Regions from separate parts of the Vibrio sp. STUT-A11 genome, predicted to be linked through region 1. Evidence: predicted binding sites of a transcription regulator. Region 1 holds the regulator's gene; each other region holds the start of a gene.
The links. Region 1 encodes PurR, which represses purine synthesis genes. Its sites were predicted from a motif close to TNANGNAAACGTTTNCNTNA; they were not measured.

Region 1 (4,721 bases):
CCCATCAATAGGTTGATTAGAAAGAAAGGAAATACAGGGATCAATCGTAATGAGAGTAGGTAAGATGCCCCGTCTTTTTTGACGCCTTGGTTAATCGCGTTGAGCTTTGAACCAAATTTTGTTTGTACCCAATCTCGTAATAAGTAACGACTACTCAGAAAAGCTAACGTTGCCCCGATCGTACTGGCAAATGAGACGAGAAGTAAGCTAGTCCAAAAGCCGAATAGAGCAGCGGCTAACAGAGTGACGACCGCTGCACCGGGAATAGAAAACGCGGTGATCGCGACATAAGCGACGAAATAGAGCGTAACAGCAAAGACAAACCGTTGATCGATATAGGCGTTAAGTGCGTCTTGCTGGGCTTTAGCGTTCTCTAAAGTGAGGTACTGGCTAAAGTTAACGGCTAATAAAATTATCGTTAACAGCAGTATTAACCCAAAAACCAGTTTTTTATTCATTGTCGTACTCCAGAAGAACAGCCTTGCTCTAAAACGTTAACAGGTACCAGTAGTTAAATATGGTACTCATAACAATCATTTGATATACAAAATAACAGACAGTTTGAGGCTGGAAAAAATTTCAAAAAAAACCGCAGTCGAAACTGCGGTTTTTATACATCGAAAAGGTTTATCTCTTTCGGCTAAGAGAGCGCACTTTTTAGCTCTTCCCTTCGAGATTGGGGAACAACGCTCCAATGAGTGCCGTTAATCGCCCCTTCTAAAGCCCATAGCAACTCAATGCTTACTTTTGCGGAGTGCGTATCACGTATCGCTTTGTAAGCGCCTAATGCGCCAGTTTCCTCAAGTTGTTCTACTGATTTAATACCAGCTTTCTTAAGCATTCGTTCTGTCGCTAGTCGTAAATTGGGTAGATCTTTCAACCTGTCAGGTTTACTACTGGCTTGCTGCTTTTTTTCTAAATTGGCTTGTTCTAACGACTTCTTCGCTACTTCTATCAAGCGTTCACTGGATTCCCATAAGTCGTCGGAAATCGCATAGTACTTAGTAACGACCGGGAAACCACGTTTCTTGTAAACGTACGGTTTTAGTCCTTGCTTCTCGAAGTTAGATGAAGTTTGTTGGTCTGCTCGTATATGAAGTTGATCATTCACAACCAGTGCAAACATCGTTTCATCAGCGAAAAGTCCGAAGCCACCAAACATTGAGCGCGACTTGATCGTACCAAGTGCCTCAAATAGCTTCATAGAATCTTTGAGTATCGGTTTATCCATGATGTGTTATCTCGGTGTAATTAATATTACGCCACCAAAAGTCAGGTCCGAGAGAGTAGCAAATACATGCAAGCACAATGTCATTAAAGGGTAAACTCATTATATGCATATTTGCCATCGGTAACCCCGCTACCTTCCATTTATCGAATGGTTAAGGCCGGAAGCTTTGCGTCCCACCCTTTCGGATGGTTTGCCCTGTGCGTGACAGGTAGAGAATACTTTTTATCTTGAATTAACATCACATTTCAGAGATCAAATTGTGATATTGCTTCAATAAAACGACCATGTTTTATGGGTTTAGTTTCGTATTTGAGATTGAAGGCTGAGCACAAGTTTGAGGCGATGTGAGGTGGATCGTGTTTAAAAAAAACAGTAACTTATAAAGCGTTTGCTGACTAAAGTGAACAAAAGGGTGATAAAGTTATTTTTCCGGACAAAAAATAAGCGCTCAGGTGAGCGCTTACTGGTCATTAATTGAGTTTTTTCACTGTATTTCGAACGACCAACTCTGGCTGCATTTCAAAAATGCGTTTTTCGTGTTCTTTGTCTTTAATACGTTCAAGCAGAATCTCGAAGGCATTTTTACCGACACGACGCTTTGGTTGGTGGATCGTTGTTAGCGGTGGCGAAAAGTATTCTGCCAACTCGATATTGTCGTAACCGATGACGGATACCTCGTCAGGAATCTTAATGCCATTCTGTTGTAGACGGCTCATGAGACCCAACGCCATGGTGTCATTGAAACAGAATACGGCTGTTGGGCGTTTTGCCATTGCGGTAATTTTGTCTGCGACCAAAACAGCGGTATCACATTCAAAGTTACCTTCAAAAAACCAGTCTTCGTTTACCGGTAGGTTTGCTTCTGCCATTGCTCGACGGAATCCAGCAATCCGCTCTTGGCATGCGAGTTTTTCAAAGTGACCACTTAAACAAGCAATATCGGTATGACCGTTATCAATCAGATACTTAGTCGCGATGTAACCGCCTTCCTCTGAGTTATCCATGATTTTGTCTGCTTGCGAGCTTTCTGGACCCCAATCCATGACTACTTTTGGAATATCAGCGTGACGGTCAAGCATTTGCTTCAGCTCTTCTGTCAGGTCGGAACACATCACCAGTATGCCATCGACACGCTTTTCGGCGAGCATGCGAATGTAATCTCGTTGCTTTTCATAAATACCACCAGTGTTACACAAGATAAGTGTGTAGCCTTGGCGGTAGCAGTAACTTTCTACACCATCGATAACTTCAGAGAAGAATAGGTTGGTAGATTGCGTTACCAACATACCGATAGTTCGCGTTGAGTTACATTTTAAGCTACGAGCAACCGCACTTGGTGCATAGTTAAGCTCATCAACCGCTTTCATTACTTTTTCTTGCGTTGCTTCTGCAACAAAGCGCGTTTTGTTGATAACGTGCGAAACAGTGGTGGTAGAAACGCCGGCTAATCGAGCAACGTCTTTTATAGTGGCCATAAATGGTGTCCTGTATCGAGCTACTAATATACCGTGGAAGATAAACCTAGTGCTGAGTGTTTGTGTAAACTTAGCGCAACATTAACAATGGCGCTGAGTCTGTTTAGCAGTGGTTACTCCGAAGTCGGTAGAGGGTAAGTAGCAACAGCGGTCGATAATGCTCATTTTCTTCAACCGAGTGAAGAAAGGTCATCAACCTATTAAGAAAACACAAAAACCGCTTTATTTCAGCGGTTTACATAAAATCATATTTAATCGTTTGCGTTCACATTTTAGCCCTATGCGAGCAGGCTGGCAATAATTTCAGCAATGGTTTTGTGTCTCTGAAGTCACATTTTGATTGCTAGAAAGCGAGCGCTTGGAACAATTTTAATAGTTAACGAATAAAAAATAGGGAACCTAATAGCCAGGCTCCCTAAAACAGGCGGCAATTATTCACCAAGAAGGTAAGCGCTGTCCAGTTTACAAAATGCAATTAATAGTTGCGCGACGCTGGCGTAGAAGCCAAAGTCATCCAATTGCTGACACTTTTGCGAGAATTGTGGTAACCAAGACATGAGTTGACCTTCGATAAATGCATTTTGTTTAACGAAGGCTGCTTCCATATGTTTTTCTTGTTCAAACTCATTAGAGCGGATGATCATGTTACCCAAGAAGTCCAGTTCTACCGCTAAGTGGTCGGCTGGTTCTTTTAGATTGTCGTCAACTTGGACACCATACTCAGCCATCAACTTTTCCATCTCTTCTGCTGGCTTGTCATTGAGCAAACCAGATTCGCCAATGTACATAGAAGCGTAGGGAAGCGCACCGTACTTTTCGGTTTTTAAGAACAGCTCACAAAAGTCCGCAGCAAGCTCTAGCTGAGCATCTGCGCGGTCTTGTAGGCGGTTCAGTGCGTCTACAAGGTTATCTATCGAGGGCTTGAGAGATTCATTTTCACCTAAGCCCGCCAAAAAGCTACGAATTTCGACACTATGGTAAGTCTCCAATTCTTTGTCTGTTAGTTCTTTGGCGAATAAGCTAGAAAACCACCAGTAAATTTCGGCACGTTTTTCATTAAAAGCTTTCACTTCTTGCATTTTAGGCTCCTGAATGATGCTCTATTTCTGGCACCACAAAATCAAATTCAGATATCCTTTAAGTGTAATCAATTAAAATGAACAGCAGTAACTATAACTATGATGTTTTATAGAGAAATATGTCCATTTGTTAACAGGGCTTGGTAAGCTTGTTTTGAATCAACAAAATCACTAAATCTTGCTTTTTAGTCCGCCTATGACTAGAAATGTTAATAGTTATGAATAGAATACATCTCGAATGATCAATGACAGAAAGTGGTGTAAATGAGCTATCACGTATTAGTCGTAGAAGATGATGTTGTAACGCGTAGTAAGCTAGCGGGTTATTTTCAAAATGAAGGTTATATAGTCAGTGAAGCAGAGAGTGGCACGCAAATGCGTGAGGTACTGCAAGCTGGCGATGTTGATCTTATCATGCTGGATATTAATTTGCCGGGTGAAGACGGCCTGATGCTTACGCGCGAATTACGCAGCCAATCGGATATTGGTATCATATTAGTTACAGGACGCACGGATAGCATCGACAAAATTGTTGGCCTGGAAATGGGGGCTGACGATTACGTCACCAAGCCTTTTGAACTTCGTGAGTTATTAGTTCGCGTTAAAAACTTGCTGTGGCGTATTTCGACCGCACGCAATGGGACAAGCAAGACAAACGAAACCAACGAGCAACATATTGTTCGTTTTGGCGAGTGGACGTTTGATATTCAACGTCGAGCGTTGAGCCGCAATGGTGAGCCAGTAAAACTAACCAAAGCCGAATACGAGCTTTTGGTGGCGTTGTCGTCTTATCCGAATCAAGTGCTGAGTCGTGAGCGTATTTTGAATATGATCAGTCATCGTGTGGATGCGCCCAATGACCGTACCATAGATGTATTAATTAGGCGTATGCGTGCCAAGATGGAGTTTGATCCCAAGAACCCACAAATTTTTGTC
Region 2 (4,721 bases), 170 kb from region 1:
GGGTTGAAAAGGTATAACCGCCCGGATTTTGTTTTAGTAGCGTTTTAAGCAATCGGCCCCGATCTATTTCTTGCTCGGTATCCACCTGCATCGTGCGTGAAAGCACAACCTTTTCCAGATCAACCTCTTTGCTAGAACAAGCACTGGCAGCCTGCGCTACACTGCGCATGTATTCTTCAGGATCTGGAATTGGCTTTATCGAAGACGGAGCGCACTGGTTAGAACCATCCACGGTTGCCACTTTGTCCGGACGAATCGGTGATGTGGTACACAGGCGTTCAGGCACAATAAAATGCACAGGGTTGTGCTCAGAAAACGGAATGACACCAACCGCAATAGGGTTATCGCTTTCATCTTCCTTGACCGATTCGAGTAACTGACTAATGCAAGAGTCTAATTCTGAGAACCTGATTTTTTGGGAAAACTCTGCAGCAATGCCTTGTGTCAGTAACGTCACGGTGGGTGAGCTGAAGAAAAACGAAGCATCATCCGAATGAGCGTTGATAAACTCTGTGAGCATAGTAATGCTCCCCATTGAGTTACGAAGCATAATCATCTCTCAAATTGTATTAAACATAGGATCACAAATGAGAACCCCTCTCAATTGCTAAGTGAGAGTACACATACTGTTACAATCGATCAAATACTTTTAATAACTATTATCATTCGTATTATTAATAAATTAGAGATTTGTTCCATTTCGGTAACATAAGGAAAGGCATTGGAAACCAGCGCTAAGATAGGAAATGGTAGATAAAACGGCTGATGCTATCGCTATTCAGCCGCTTATGTTGGCACTACTTATGTCGTTTAACAAGGCGAAACACTAACTCTTGCTGGCAAAACCATACTGTTCATCACTGCGTTCGATAAGCTGATTAAAGCTCTCTTGCATTTTGCCGCCGATGAGATCAACTCGACGCTGCATCTCTCCAACCCACTCACGATCAGCCACCACATCACGAGGAAAAACCATTGTTCTCTGGTTCTCGCCTAGATAAAGAAAGGCGTCAAACAGTTCACCAACTTTTGCATCGATATCATCCATTGCAGCCAGCTTGTAACGTGCTTTTGGCAAAAAATCGATCAAACGTAGATCCCGCATTGGTCCCTGCCCCACTTCCAATACAGCTGGTGATTTCAGTGCATTAAAGGTCTTTACCACCTCGGGGTCGGTCATCGGCCAAATCAAATAAGTGCTATCAGGAAAGGCTTGCTGCAGACGCGTTGCCAGCGGCCAGTCTGTTTCTTGCGTTTTTTTTACATAGTTTGCTGGTGCATTTACTAAGTGAAACGCGCCAAAAATCATCAATGCTTTTTCATTATTCTTGATTCGTTCAGACGCGACTTGATAGAAATGATCGGTCTTATTCTTCGCTGCTTTCTTCCAAACTTTAACGTCCTGCATTTCATCCCAGTCAAAAGGCGCTTCCGCCAGATGCACTTGAATTTTCTTGCCCTCAGGTAAAGCTTCGTTGCGCTGTTTTATGGCTTTGAAAAAGTCTCGGTAGACATCTGGCATCCAAGCCATAAAGTACAACGATCCTCTTAGCATCGTATTCAGTTGGCTCTCACTGACCTCCTCTCCTGCGAGATAATCATCTAAAACCGATTGGTATTTAGCATTGCCAAACTCCACCACCACATGATTCACTTGCTCGGAAAACGCTGGTTTAGACACTAATTTGGTAGCATAACGAATAAACGCCTCGTTCCAGTGATAATCGCCAATCGCAACCAAGTGATGCGTTTCAAATGCCTGCATAATGACATCATCTGCAACTTTTGCTTGCTCTACAACTTGGACGACTTGCTGTTGCGCTAAATCGACCTTGGCATAATGAGGCAAATATTCACAGCCAGCCAAACTCACTAATCCCAGGCTTAATAGCCACGGTTTTACTTTTCGCCCTACTTTACTCATGACTTAATCATTTCCTAGTTAACAAGGTGACAACGATAACAAAAATAATTATCATTTTCACAAATCAAATTTAAAATCTGTATCACGAAAAGGATGTTTAGATGAATGAAAACCGTTCAGAATTCCACGGTAAGTTGTGTCTGGTTACTGGCGCTGGTCAGGGAATAGGCCTAGCCTGCGCTAAAAGTTTGTTAGCGCAAGGCGCACACGTGATTGCCTGTGATGTTAGTGAACAGACGCTAATGAATTTGATGAGTTCGATTCCTGACGAACAACAAGTCAAAACAACCTTTTTGCCATTTGATCTGGCAAGTCCTGAATCTATCCAATCAGCCTGCCAACGTTTAGAAAAGGACAAACTCATTCCTGAATATATTGCGACCTGTGCAGGCACCTTACACCTTTCCCCTGTTCTTGACCTGCCTTTGGATGCCTTGAACAAAACACTGGATGTAAACCTAAAAGGTACTCTGCTTTTAACCCAATCTATGGCTAAGTTATTAGTTAAAAGCGGGAAAAAAGGCGCTATCGTAGCGGTAGGTTCAAATGCAGCCGATACTCCAAGAAGCAATATGTCTGCTTACTGCACATCTAAAGCCGGGCTCCACATGTGGATACAGTGTTTGGGGCTAGAGTTGGCTGAACATGGTATTCGCTGCAATATTGTCAGTCCGGGGTCAACCAGAACTCCAATGCAGGAGCAAATGTGGAATGAGTCTTACGGTGAAAAAGAAACGATTCGCGGCAACCTGGAATCGCATCGTATTGGCATCCCGTTGAATAAAATAGCCGAAACCAAAGACATCACCAATGCGATCGAGTTTCTACTCAGCAACAAATCAGGGCATATCACCATGCATGATTTAAGAGTCGATGGCGGTGCAACTTTTTAGCGGTATAAACGACAAAGCCCCGACAACTCATCGAGTTATCGGGGCTTTTGAATAAATGGCACGCCCTATAGGATTCGAACCTATGACCACATCCTTAGAAGGGACGTGCTCTATCCAGCTGAGCTAAGGGCGCGCTACAGGGAAAGGATTATACGAGTTAAAATGGGTAAATCAACGGCTTTTAGTAACATTCTGATCTGAATGCCTAAAAAAAGGTCACTGAAGCAGTAGATGCTCAAAAACGACCCAGGGCAAACGTTTGCGTATGGATGTTAAATAGAAATTCTGCGACAATGCGCCGCAGATTATCTGCCTTCTAAAATTTATAAGGAAAGTCATGACTGCTCAAAATATAGATGGGACTCTCATTTCCCAAACTGTTCGTTCTGAAGTTGCAGCACGTGTAAAAGCTCGCGTTGAAGCTGGATTACGCGCCCCTGGTCTTGCAGTTGTTCTAGTTGGTGAAGACCCAGCTTCTCAAGTTTACGTGGGCAGTAAGCGCCGCGCTTGTGAAGAAGTGGGTTTTGTTTCCAAGTCTTTTGACCTTCCGGCATCAACCACTGAAGCAGAATTGCTAGCGTTGATCGATGAGTTGAACAATGACAACGAAATTGATGGCATTTTAGTTCAGCTTCCACTTCCTGCTGGAATTGATAGCACTCATGTTTTAGAGCGTATTCATCCAGAGAAAGACGTGGATGGCTTCCACCCTTATAACGTAGGTCGTCTTGCTCAGCGTATCCCTAAACTACGCTCTTGTACGCCGAAAGGTATTATTACCCTGCTCGACCGCTACAATATTAATCTTCGTGGTAAGCACGCGGTGGTAGTTGGAGCTTCAAATATCGTTGGTCGTCCAATGACACTTGAGCTGCTATTGGCCGGCTGTACAACGACGACCTGTCACCGCTTTACTAAAGACTTGGAGAGCTACGTTCGTCAAGCTGACGTTGTCGTTGTTGCTGTAGGTAAACCAAACTTCATTCCTGGCGAATGGATTAAGAAAGGCGCTGTGGTTGTCGATGTAGGTATCAACCGTCTTGACTCTGGTAAGCTGGTTGGCGACGTGGAATACGATAAAGCACGTGAAAGCGCGAGCTTCATTACTCCAGTACCGGGTGGCGTTGGCCCAATGACAGTAGCAAGCCTGATTGAAAATACTATGCTGGCTTGTGAGCAGTTCCATACTGAAAAGTAATGGCAGAATACTAAGTACGAAAAAGGCTCCTGGATAAGGAGCCTTTTTTCTTTATGTGGTGTAAATTTAGTCTAAATCGTTAAAGACTCAAAATCACACCGGCAATGGATGCACTCATCAAGTTCGCCATCACACCTGCGACAATCGCGCGGAATCCATGCTTAGACACGAACGCACGCTTCTCTGGCACCAATGAGCCCAAACCACCAATGAGCATTGCCATGCTTGAGATGTTCGCAAAGCCACATAGTGCAAAAGTCACAATCGCTTGAGAATGGGCACTTAGCTGCGACTTCACTTCTGCAAGTTGAATAAAAGCAACAAACTCATTTACTACGATTTTATTCCCGATCAGAGACCCTGCTGTGATCGCCTCTGCCCATGGCACACCTAACAGCCATGCAACTGGCGCAAATACGTAGCCTAAAACGAGTTCGAAGCTTAATGGCGTGCCAATAAGATCGCCAAACCATCCCAAAATACCGTTAAGCAATGCAATCACACTGATGAAAGCCAACAGCGTGCCACCAACTGCAACCGCGATACGAACACCCGCCATCGCACCATCTGCCAAAGCTTCGACCACATTGGTTGCTCGTGGGATTTCAACTTGGCTAAGATCGATTTCATCAGCTTGGTTTGTGTCTTCCGGCATCAGAATTTTAGCCATCAACAAACCGGCAGGAGCAGACATAAACGCCGCCGC
Region 3 (4,721 bases), 250 kb from region 1:
AACCGGACTTGTCAAAGTTGAGTGGGTGAAAACTGGCGCAACTCTGTTTATTCGCTACATGATCTTATTGTTCGTTCCAGTTAGTGTTGGCCTGATGGATCACTTCGACATGCTTTTCGCCAACGCACTACCCATTCTTGCCAGTGCGGTCGGCGGCACATTGATTGTGCTGGTGAGTCTCGCATGGCTGCTGGATTATTTGCTAAAGGAGAAACACTAATATGTGGATTTTACTCACTATTGTTGTTTTCCTTGTTGCACGTCAGATTGCGATTAAAGCGAACCACCCAATTGTTAACCCACTGCTTATTTGTATTGCGGTCATTATTCCGTTGTTGACCTACTTGAACGTGCCGTTTGACACTTACTACGCCGACAACGAAGTGTTTAGTTTCCTGCTACAACCAGCCGTTGTGGCGCTAGCTTACCCGTTATATGAGCAGCTTCCTCAGATCAGAGCAAACTGGCGCATCATTACCTTCGCTTGTGTTCTGGGCAGTGTTATGTCGATGATGACGGCAACTCTCATCGCCGTCGCTTTTCACACCGAGTTAAGTTTGATCGCGAGCTTGGTTGGTAAATCAGTGACCACCCCTATTGCGATGGAAATCTCCAGCCATCTTGGTGGTGAAGCGGCAGTTGCAGCGATTTTAGTACTTCTGGTTGGCTTATTGGGTGCGATTGTGGCTTACCCTATCTACAACCTGATTGGGATTAAACATCCTATTGCCCGCGGTTTAACCATGGGTACGGTGTCCCACGCACTGGGTACTGCGACGTGTGTTGAGAAACAACCAGCAGACGCAGCATTCTCGTCTTTGGCATTAGTGTTGTGCGGTATTATTACGTCGGTTCTGGCTCCGAGCTTTTTTGCACTAGCTGTCTGGTTATATCAATAAGAAATGCTTTTCGGCCTGCCTATTATCTGGGCAGGTCATCCTCTATTCTCTCCTACTCTCCTTCTAAAGATTGAAGTCCATTCACAACCTAGGCAACCTCTTGTGGAATAAATAGAAGCGACTCTCAACTACCCATTACTTGTCGATATGAGTGTGAGTTAATATATTTAAGAGATCGAAGTAACATTCAACGCCTGTGCAATCGAATACATGTGTGACCTCACTCTAAATATGTAACGTGAATTTTAGTTACATCATTTAATGTGATCTAAAGCACGGTACGTTTCTCCACTTTGCATAGAATAACTGTCCATGCAATAACAAGGATTCAACATGAAAAGTCGCATTGAACAAGCGCTAGCAAGCGCACCAGAAGCACTTTCAAACCAACTTGCTCCTATCATTTTAGCCGACGATTTTGATGCTACTCTTTCAGTACAGCAGTTTGAGCAGTTACTGTCTGCTACCGCTCTATCTGACAAAGAGCTGCGTGTTGCTCTGCTTCCTTTTGCCGCTGCTTATTCTTACGCGCCTATTTCTGAGTTTTATGTTGGTGCCATTGTTCGCGGGCTTTCAGGCCGTCTCTACTTCGGCGCAAACATGGAGTTCCTTGGTGTTCAACTTGGTCAAACTGTTCACGCAGAACAATCTGCAATCAGCCACGCCTGGATGAAGGGCGAACGCGGTGTTAAAGACATCACGATTAACTTTAGTCCTTGTGGCCACTGTCGTCAGTTCATGAACGAGCTGTCTACAGCGAAAGAGTTAAAAGTCCAATTGCCAGAGCGTGAAGAAAAATCGTTACATGAATATCTGCCTGAAGCATTTGGCCCGGCCGATTTGGGTATCAAATCTGGCTTAATGGCTGAAGTTAAGCATCAATTCGAATGTGAAGATAACGATGTGCTAATTCTAAAAGCCGTCGATGCGATGAACATGAGCCATGCCCCTTACACTAATAACCTCAGTGGCTTGGCGTTAGAGCTTGCTGATGGTCGCGTTTTCCAAGGCGCTTATGCAGAGAATGCGGCGTTTAACCCTAGCCTTCCTCCTCTTCAAGTTGCTTTGATTCAGGTACTACTGGCGGGTGAAACCTTTGATAACATCAAAGCGGCCGCTTTAGTGGAGAATTCAGAAGGTAAGATCAGTCATCTTGCTGATACGCAATCAACGTTAGAAGCGTTGAATCCCGACATTCCACTAAGTTTCGTTAACGTGTAATTTACATAATGATGTCGCTGAAAGCTCTACATGATGTAGAGCTTTTTTATTAGCAAAAAACCACACGCAAACGTTTGCTTTACGGTAAAAATTCAGTATGATCCCCTGCAAATTCTGTCTCATCACTTTATTTTGTAAGGGAACGATATGTTCGGTACTGCAACCAGCGCAAATGCTACTCGTGTATTACTTTTAGGCTCTGGCGAGCTTGGTAAAGAAGTCGCAATTGAATGTCAACGTCTGGGCCTGGAAGTCATTGCTTGTGACCGTTATGCGAATGCACCTGCAATGCAAGTCGCTCACCGCAGCTATGTGCTTGATATGCTGGATGGTCAAGCATTAGAAGAAATCATCAATAAAGAGCAACCCGCTTATGTTGTTCCTGAAATTGAAGCTATTGCAACCGAGAAGCTAGTCGAGCTTGAAGCAAAAGGTCTGAATGTCGTTCCAACGGCTAAGGCAACTAAACTTACGATGAACCGTGAAGGTATTCGTCGTTTAGCTGCTGAAGAGCTTGAGCTTACTACCTCCCCTTACCGATTTGCAGACAACTACGATGACTTTAAAGCAGCCGTCGAGTTCGTCGGCACCCCTTGCGTCGTTAAGCCAGTGATGAGCTCGTCTGGTAAAGGCCAGAGTGTCATTAAATCAGAAGCTGATATTGAAAAAGCATGGAACTACGCTCAAGAAGGTGGCCGCACTGGTGCTGGTCGTGTCATTGTTGAAGGCTTTATCGACTTTGATTACGAGATAACCTTACTAACCGTTCGTGCGGTTGATGGCGTACACTTCTGCGCACCAATCGGTCACCGTCAAGAAGATGGTGACTACCGCGAGTCATGGCAGCCTCAAGCAATGTCAGAAAATGCAGTAAAAGCCGCGCAATATGCAGCGGAAAAAGTCGTCAATGCATTAGGTGGCTATGGCATTTTCGGTGTAGAGTTGTTTGTGAAAGGTGACCAAGTGATCTTCAACGAGGTTTCGCCTCGCCCACACGACACAGGATTGGTCACCCTGATTTCTCAGGAAATGTCTGAGTTTGCACTTCACGTTCGTGCATTTACCGGCATGCCAATCAACAACATTGTCCAGTACGGCCCTTCTGCATCAGCAGTCATTCTTGGTCAGGGTACTTCTACCAACATTCGTTTTGATAATTTAGCTGACGCTTTAACGCAGCCACAAACGCAAGTTCGTCTATTTGGTAAGCCAGAAATCGACGGTCGCCGCCGCTTGGGTGTTGTTGTGACTCGTCGAAACAGCACAGAAGAGTCCGTTCAAGATGCGGTAGCAAATGCATCGAAGGTAAACATCGTTTACTAAGTCCTTTGTGACGGCCTGAAATAGCAAAAAAGCGCAGCTATATCAGCTTAATACCGTTCGTTTAACAGCGAACGGTATTATCATCCGTCATTCTGGACAGCGACGAAGGAGCATGATTCAGAATCTTCTATCCGAGCACTCTGTCGCCAAAATAATTCCTATATTGTTTTAGCTCGCTGATAATAGATTCCTAGTCTCGCTATGGCTCGCTGGAATGACCCGATTATGATGGCCGTTAAGCGATGAGCATTAGCTAAAATAGCGGTGCGCCATTATCCTAAGATCAATATTTAAGACGCTTCAATCAAATACACTTCTTCAGAAAAACGACTTAAGCCTTGCTTAGCAATTTTCGGGTGATTTTCATCCGCTTCGTCCACGTTCAGGCAAGTCACTTTGTAGCCCGAGAATAACTGTTCGATTTCATTCACTGGTACGCTAAATGGAGGTCCCGCCATTTCTTGCTGAGGGTAATTGAGTGTAACAAGCAGAATACGACCACCCGGTTTAAGCAGCTGTTTTAAACGATCAGCGTATTCTTCTCTCATTTCTTGCGGCAATGCAACCAATGCTGCTCGGTCGTAAACGATATCAACCTGAGAAACCGGTGCGGTAAAAAAGTCACCAGTGTAAATAGAAAGCTCGTCAAACTGATACAGCTCATGCATTCCATTTAGCGGCGTGACCATCGGCGTATAAAAATGCTCAGCAAAGAATGCACGTACCGCAATTTGACTTAATTCAACACCAATAACTTCATCATGTTTGGTCGCCAACCATGCAAGGTCTTCCGACTTACCACAAAGTGGAACCAATACGGTGTCTTCGCGCTTAGGGCTTGTGTGATGCCAATGCTGAGGCAGCAATGGGTTTACATCTTCCAAATGGAATCCGATTTTGTTGCTGGCCCACTTATTGTGCCAAAACTCTGGGTCTCTCATTTTATTTTCTACTTATCGGCTGAATTACGTTTTGTGGAGTAAGACTAATGATTTTTTCGAATTTGTCTATGGCGTTCATCTTTCGTTAATCCTCAAATGCTACGATGCATTCACGATATACGAAATGATACTGACGTTGAATTAACAGAACAATGAAAATGTAAATAGTGATCTAACGCATAATTCCACTGTAAACATGAGAGTTAACCTTGGAATATTTCAAAAGATCCCCATTTATGAATAACAACCTGATTTGCAAATCTTAGCGACTTCTTTGTCCCCATTTTCTAAGTGCAAGCAAGTTAAGGAGAGTGAATGAGCTTATTTTTACGTACAA
Region 4 (4,721 bases), 380 kb from region 1:
TTGATGCGCCATGCCCAACTTGATCCACTCGAACGTCCAGTTTCCGCTGTGGTAACCCATCACGGTATCTAACCAGTCATCGTTAGTACGAGAGTGGGTCGAAGAGGCAATTCTAGATAGCACCTGTTCTATCTCAATGGGATCTACACCTTGCCATGCCCATTGCAGACGCAGTAAATGACGATACCAAGCACTCTCTGCCTTTGCTTCTCTTTCATCGAGGATTTTCTGGCTGGTTGGCATGTACTGAGTTAATGCCGAGGTCTCTCTGGCTTGCTTGTGTTTAACAAACAATGTTTCGGATAGGTTTTTACTGATATCTTCCGGCATATGAAGCGCTCTAGACTAATTGCAATATCTACAATGATAATAAAAAAAATGCCCCTAAACAGGGGCATTTCTCAATATTCTTTGACTGCAATTATTTTTGCTTGCGGTTTACTGGCTCAACGTACTGGATAGACATATCCCATGGCTGCTCGATCCAAGTATCTTGCTCAATATCAACAACGTAGTCGTCTAGAAGCTCTTTGCCTGACGGCTTAGCACATACAGCAATCATTTTTGCTTTTGGATACATTTCACGCAATTGACGCGCAGTATCACCACTATCTACTAGGTCTTCAACGATTAGGTAACCTTCACCGTCACCTTCTGGTGCTTTAAGTACAGACATATCACGCTGATGGTCATGGTCGTAACTTGAAATACAAATAGTATCAACGTAACGAATGCCCAGTTCGCGAGCCAGAATTGCACCAGGGACCAGACCGCCACGGCTTACTGCCCAGATACCCTTCCACTGCTCAGCTGGCATTTGCTTCTCAGCCAGTTCACGACAGTAAGTCTGCATCGCATCCCAAGTGATAATGAATTTTTTACTCATTGTAATAACCTAATAATTTAAAAATATGTATCCCCAATAATTAGTGAAAATGACGGATAAGCGATCTATTCACTAAGCTCTCAAAATAAATCTGAGGCGGGGTTTAAAGCAGCGCAAACGATTATTCTACCGAAAGCTAATATTAATACCAATGGTGATATCAAATTTCTCTACATCGAGCGTAGAAACTTCCATTTCAGTAAAGAAAATTAAAATAAAAAAGCCAGCGCAAACTCGTGTTGGCACTGGCTTAGAACTGAATAGAATTAACCTACAAGGTATTTGACGATGAAGATAGCTGACATCACCCAAACACTCAGCGATACATCACGACCTTTACCACTGAAGAGCTTGATAGCAGAGTAAGCGATAAAGCCTAGTGTAATACCTTCCGCAATAGAGAAAGTAAGTGGCATAACAAGACAAGTAACAACCACTGGTGATGCCTCAGTCAGGTCACGCCAATCGATACTTACTAAGCCAGACAGCATCAGGATCGCTACGTAGAATAGAGCACCTGATGTTGCGTATGCTGGAATCATACCTGCAAGAGGTGAAAAGAATAGAGCCAGTAGGAACAGCACGCCCACAACAACAGCCGTCAGACCAGTACGACCACCAGCAGCGACACCAGCCACACTTTCAATGTAAGAAGTGGTGTTTGATGTACCCAGTAGAGCACCTACAGAAGTTGCTGTTGAATCAGCTAGTAGCGCTTTATTCAGGCGAGGAATGTTACCGTTTTCGTCTGTTAGACCTGCCTTTTGAGAAACGCCAACCAGCGTACCCGCAGTATCGAACAAGTCTACAAATAGGAAAGCAAACACAACAGAGATCATGCCAACTTCAAACAAGCCAGAGAAATCTAGTTGTAAGAACGTAGGAGCAATACTTGGTGGTGTCGACATCACACCGCCCCACTGCACATCACCGAAAAGTAGGCCTAGTGCAGTCACACCTAGAATTGCAATCATTACCGCTCCCTTCACACCACGGTGAACAAGCGAAATAGTCAGGAAGAAACCGATTGCGGCTAAAACAGATGGTAGCGAGGTAATATTACCCATCGAAACCAGAGTCGCTGGGTTATCAACCACGATGCCTGCATTTTTAAGTGCAATAAAAGCAAGGAACAAACCAATACCTGCCGAAATGCCGGTACGTAATGAGTGAGGAATTGAGTTGATGATCCATTCACGAATCTTGAACACACTTAATAGAATGAACAAAATACCGGAAACAAATACAGCAGCCAATGCCACTTGCCATGTGTAACCCATTCCCAATACAACAGAGTAAGTGAAGAATGCGTTAAGCCCCATTCCCGGAGCCTGTGCGATTGGGTAGTTAGCTACCAAACCCATAATGAAACAGCCAACAGCAGCAGCAAGACAGGTGGCGACAAAAATAGCACCACGATCCATGCCTGTGTCAGCAAGGATAGCTGGGTTTACAAAAATAATGTAAGCCATGGTCAGGAAGGTAGTAACACCTGCGATGATCTCAGTGCGCACATTAGTGCCATTTTCACTGAGCTTAAAGAGCCTTTCGAGCATGATCGAGTCCTGTTAAAGGTAAAAAAGTAAACGGTTGCGTAATCGATTGGTGTGAATTATAAAGTTATCAAATAGTAAATTCCAGATAGAATCTTCACTCTAAATGGATTTTTTTGCAGGATATGAAACCCATTCGCTAGGATTTTTTACACTGGGAAAAATTAAAGCTTAAGAAACAATAACTAGCAAATTCAGACGTAATACTCACAAAGAATACAAACTGAACAATGTTCTAAACTTTCACATCGAAAGCTCGATTTCTAGTTATCTTTTTGAGCGTATTGCGTGAAGATATTGCATTAGACAGGACAAGTGATAAAGGAATTGACACTTAGTGATGATTTTTTAGACAAGCCACGAAAAAGAACATAAAAAAACGCCACTCGAAATGAGTGGCGGCGAATCATGTCAGAACTATTACTGAAATAAAATTCCAAATTATAGGGGTGAACAAACTGTTCAAGTCACATGCGTTGACGACTTACTTAGTAGCCAAAGCTTGTTGGGTATACAAAGCTACCGGTATATACAGATTTAGTATTCCAGAACATTGTACTTGGTAAACCTTTCATAACTATCACCTTCTTAATCAATTAATGCAGTCGTTGATTCTCAGTTCCTTGGAGGCGATTAACGGACTCATCCTTTGAGCATTTTATTCTTCTCTCTGAAGATGGTTATAAATATACCACCAAGAAATTTTATTACAACTCTTTTAGTGATTTGAATCACAAAAATTACCACAAACAGAGTATAAACTGCGATTCATGTAACTAAATTACACATTTATAAATAAGAACATGACGTAATATGTCCAAAACAACATAAAGTCATGCTTCTCATTCATAAACTGTGACAATCCATAAAGAAATCCTTAGGTCGGCGACTACTCGTCGCCCTCTTCAGGTGGTATCCTTGAGCTAACTAAGCCAGATATAAATAGCGATTTATGCTAATCATTTGCAATTATTGCAACAACATATCTGGAAATATAGATAAAAAGGAGCTTTCCGTGTCTGAATTCCACTCTGAAATCAGTACTTTGTCACCCAGCCTACTTTGGCGCTTTTTCGATAAGATTTGTTCGATCCCTCATCCATCCAAGCATGAGGAAGCGCTAGCACAATACATTATCAGTTGGGCAACCGAGCAAGGTTTTGACGTACGCCGTGATCCTACTGGTAACGTCTTCATCAAAAAGCCAGCCACTCCAGGTATGGAAAACAAAAAAGGTGTAGTTCTGCAAGCGCACATCGACATGGTGCCGCAAAAGAACGAAGACACTGACCACGACTTTACTACCGATCCGATTCAGCCATACATCGATGGCGAATGGGTAACCGCAAAAGGTACGACACTTGGCGCTGACAACGGCATTGGCATGGCATCGTGTCTAGCGGTTCTTGCCTCTACTGAGATCAAACATGGCCCGATTGAAGTTCTTCTGACCATTGATGAAGAAGCTGGTATGACAGGTGCATTCGGGCTTGAGTCAGGCTGGTTAGAAGGTGAGATCCTGCTAAACACAGACTCTGAGCAAGAAGGTGAAGTCTACATGGGTTGTGCTGGCGGTATCGACGGTGCAATGACATTCGATATCACTCGTGATGCGATCCCAGCAGGCTTTGTTACTCGCCAACTAACACTAAAAGGCTTAAAAGGCGGCCACTCTGGTTGTGATATTCACACGGGTCGCGGCAATGCCAACAAATTGCTGGGTCGCTTCCTTGCAGGTCACGCTCGTGAATTAGATCTTCGTTTGGTTGAATTCCGTGGTGGTAGCTTGCGTAATGCAATTCCTCGTGAAGCATTCGTCACTGTTGCACTTCCAGTAGAACACCAAGACAAACTTGCAGAGTTGTTCAACGACTACACAGAACTACTGAAAGCTGAGCTAGGTAAAGTAGAAACCGATATTGTTACTTTCAACGAAGAGATTGCAACTGACGTTCAAGCGCTTGCTTCTGCAGACCAACAACGCTTTATCGCGGCGCTTAATGCATGTCCAAACGGCGTTATTCGTATGAGTGACGAGATAGAAGGTGTCGTGGAAACCTCTTTGAACGTGGGTGTCATCACCACAGAAGAGAACAAAGTAACCGTACTGTGTCTAATCCGCTCACTGATTGATTCTGGCCGTAGCCAAGTGGTTGGTATGCTGCATTCCGTTGCAGAACTGGCTGGTGCTCAAATCGAGTTCTCAGGTGCCTACCCTGGCTGGAAACCAGATGCGGATTCAGAGATCATGGCAATCTTCCGCGATATGTACGAAGGTATCT

Region 2: folD (bifunctional methylenetetrahydrofolate dehydrogenase/methenyltetrahydrofolate cyclohydrolase FolD) is a predicted target of PurR. The motif match lies at 3,065-3,084, and genes of this name have one in related genera.
Region 3: purT (formate-dependent phosphoribosylglycinamide formyltransferase) is a predicted target of PurR. The motif match lies at 2,183-2,202, and genes of this name have one in related genera.
Region 4: OO774_RS12355 (NCS2 family permease) is a predicted target of PurR. The motif match lies at 2,465-2,484, and genes of this name have one in related genera.

Annotation. Positions count from the first base shown of each region.
Region 1 covers NZ_AP026763.1:2,248,617-2,253,337, reverse strand. The annotation lists gene OO774_RS10575 (TVP38/TMEM64 family protein) at 1-458, opposite strand, end outside; gene OO774_RS10570 (TfoX/Sxy family DNA transformation protein) at 641-1,231, opposite strand; cyclic di-GMP riboswitch class I at 1,348-1,436, opposite strand; gene purR (HTH-type transcriptional repressor PurR) at 1,702-2,706, opposite strand; gene torD (molecular chaperone TorD) at 3,138-3,785, opposite strand; gene torR (two-component system response regulator TorR) at 4,050-4,721, shown strand, end outside.
Region 2 covers NZ_AP026763.1:2,423,344-2,428,064, forward strand. The annotation lists gene OO774_RS11300 (isochorismate synthase) at 1-556, opposite strand, end outside; gene OO774_RS11305 (hypothetical protein) at 827-1,924, opposite strand; gene OO774_RS11310 (2,3-dihydro-2,3-dihydroxybenzoate dehydrogenase) at 2,026-2,817, shown strand; tRNA gene OO774_RS11315 (tRNA-Arg) at 2,874-2,950, opposite strand; gene folD (bifunctional methylenetetrahydrofolate dehydrogenase/methenyltetrahydrofolate cyclohydrolase FolD) at 3,155-4,015, shown strand; gene OO774_RS11325 (NupC/NupG family nucleoside CNT transporter) at 4,095-4,721, opposite strand, start outside.
Region 3 covers NZ_AP026763.1:1,996,711-2,001,431, forward strand. The annotation lists gene OO774_RS09450 (CidA/LrgA family protein) at 1-220, shown strand, start outside; gene OO774_RS09455 (LrgB family protein) at 222-899, shown strand; gene cdd (cytidine deaminase) at 1,233-2,120, shown strand; gene purT (formate-dependent phosphoribosylglycinamide formyltransferase) at 2,268-3,443, shown strand; gene OO774_RS09470 (thiopurine S-methyltransferase) at 3,734-4,384, opposite strand; gene OO774_RS09475 (RelA/SpoT domain-containing protein) at 4,700-4,721, shown strand, end outside.
Region 4 covers NZ_AP026763.1:2,624,381-2,629,101, forward strand. The annotation lists gene frsA (esterase FrsA) at 1-330, opposite strand, end outside; gene tet(34) (oxytetracycline resistance phosphoribosyltransferase domain-containing protein Tet(34)) at 422-886, opposite strand; gene OO774_RS12355 (NCS2 family permease) at 1,153-2,442, opposite strand; gene OO774_RS12360 (aminoacyl-histidine dipeptidase) at 3,455-4,721, shown strand, end outside.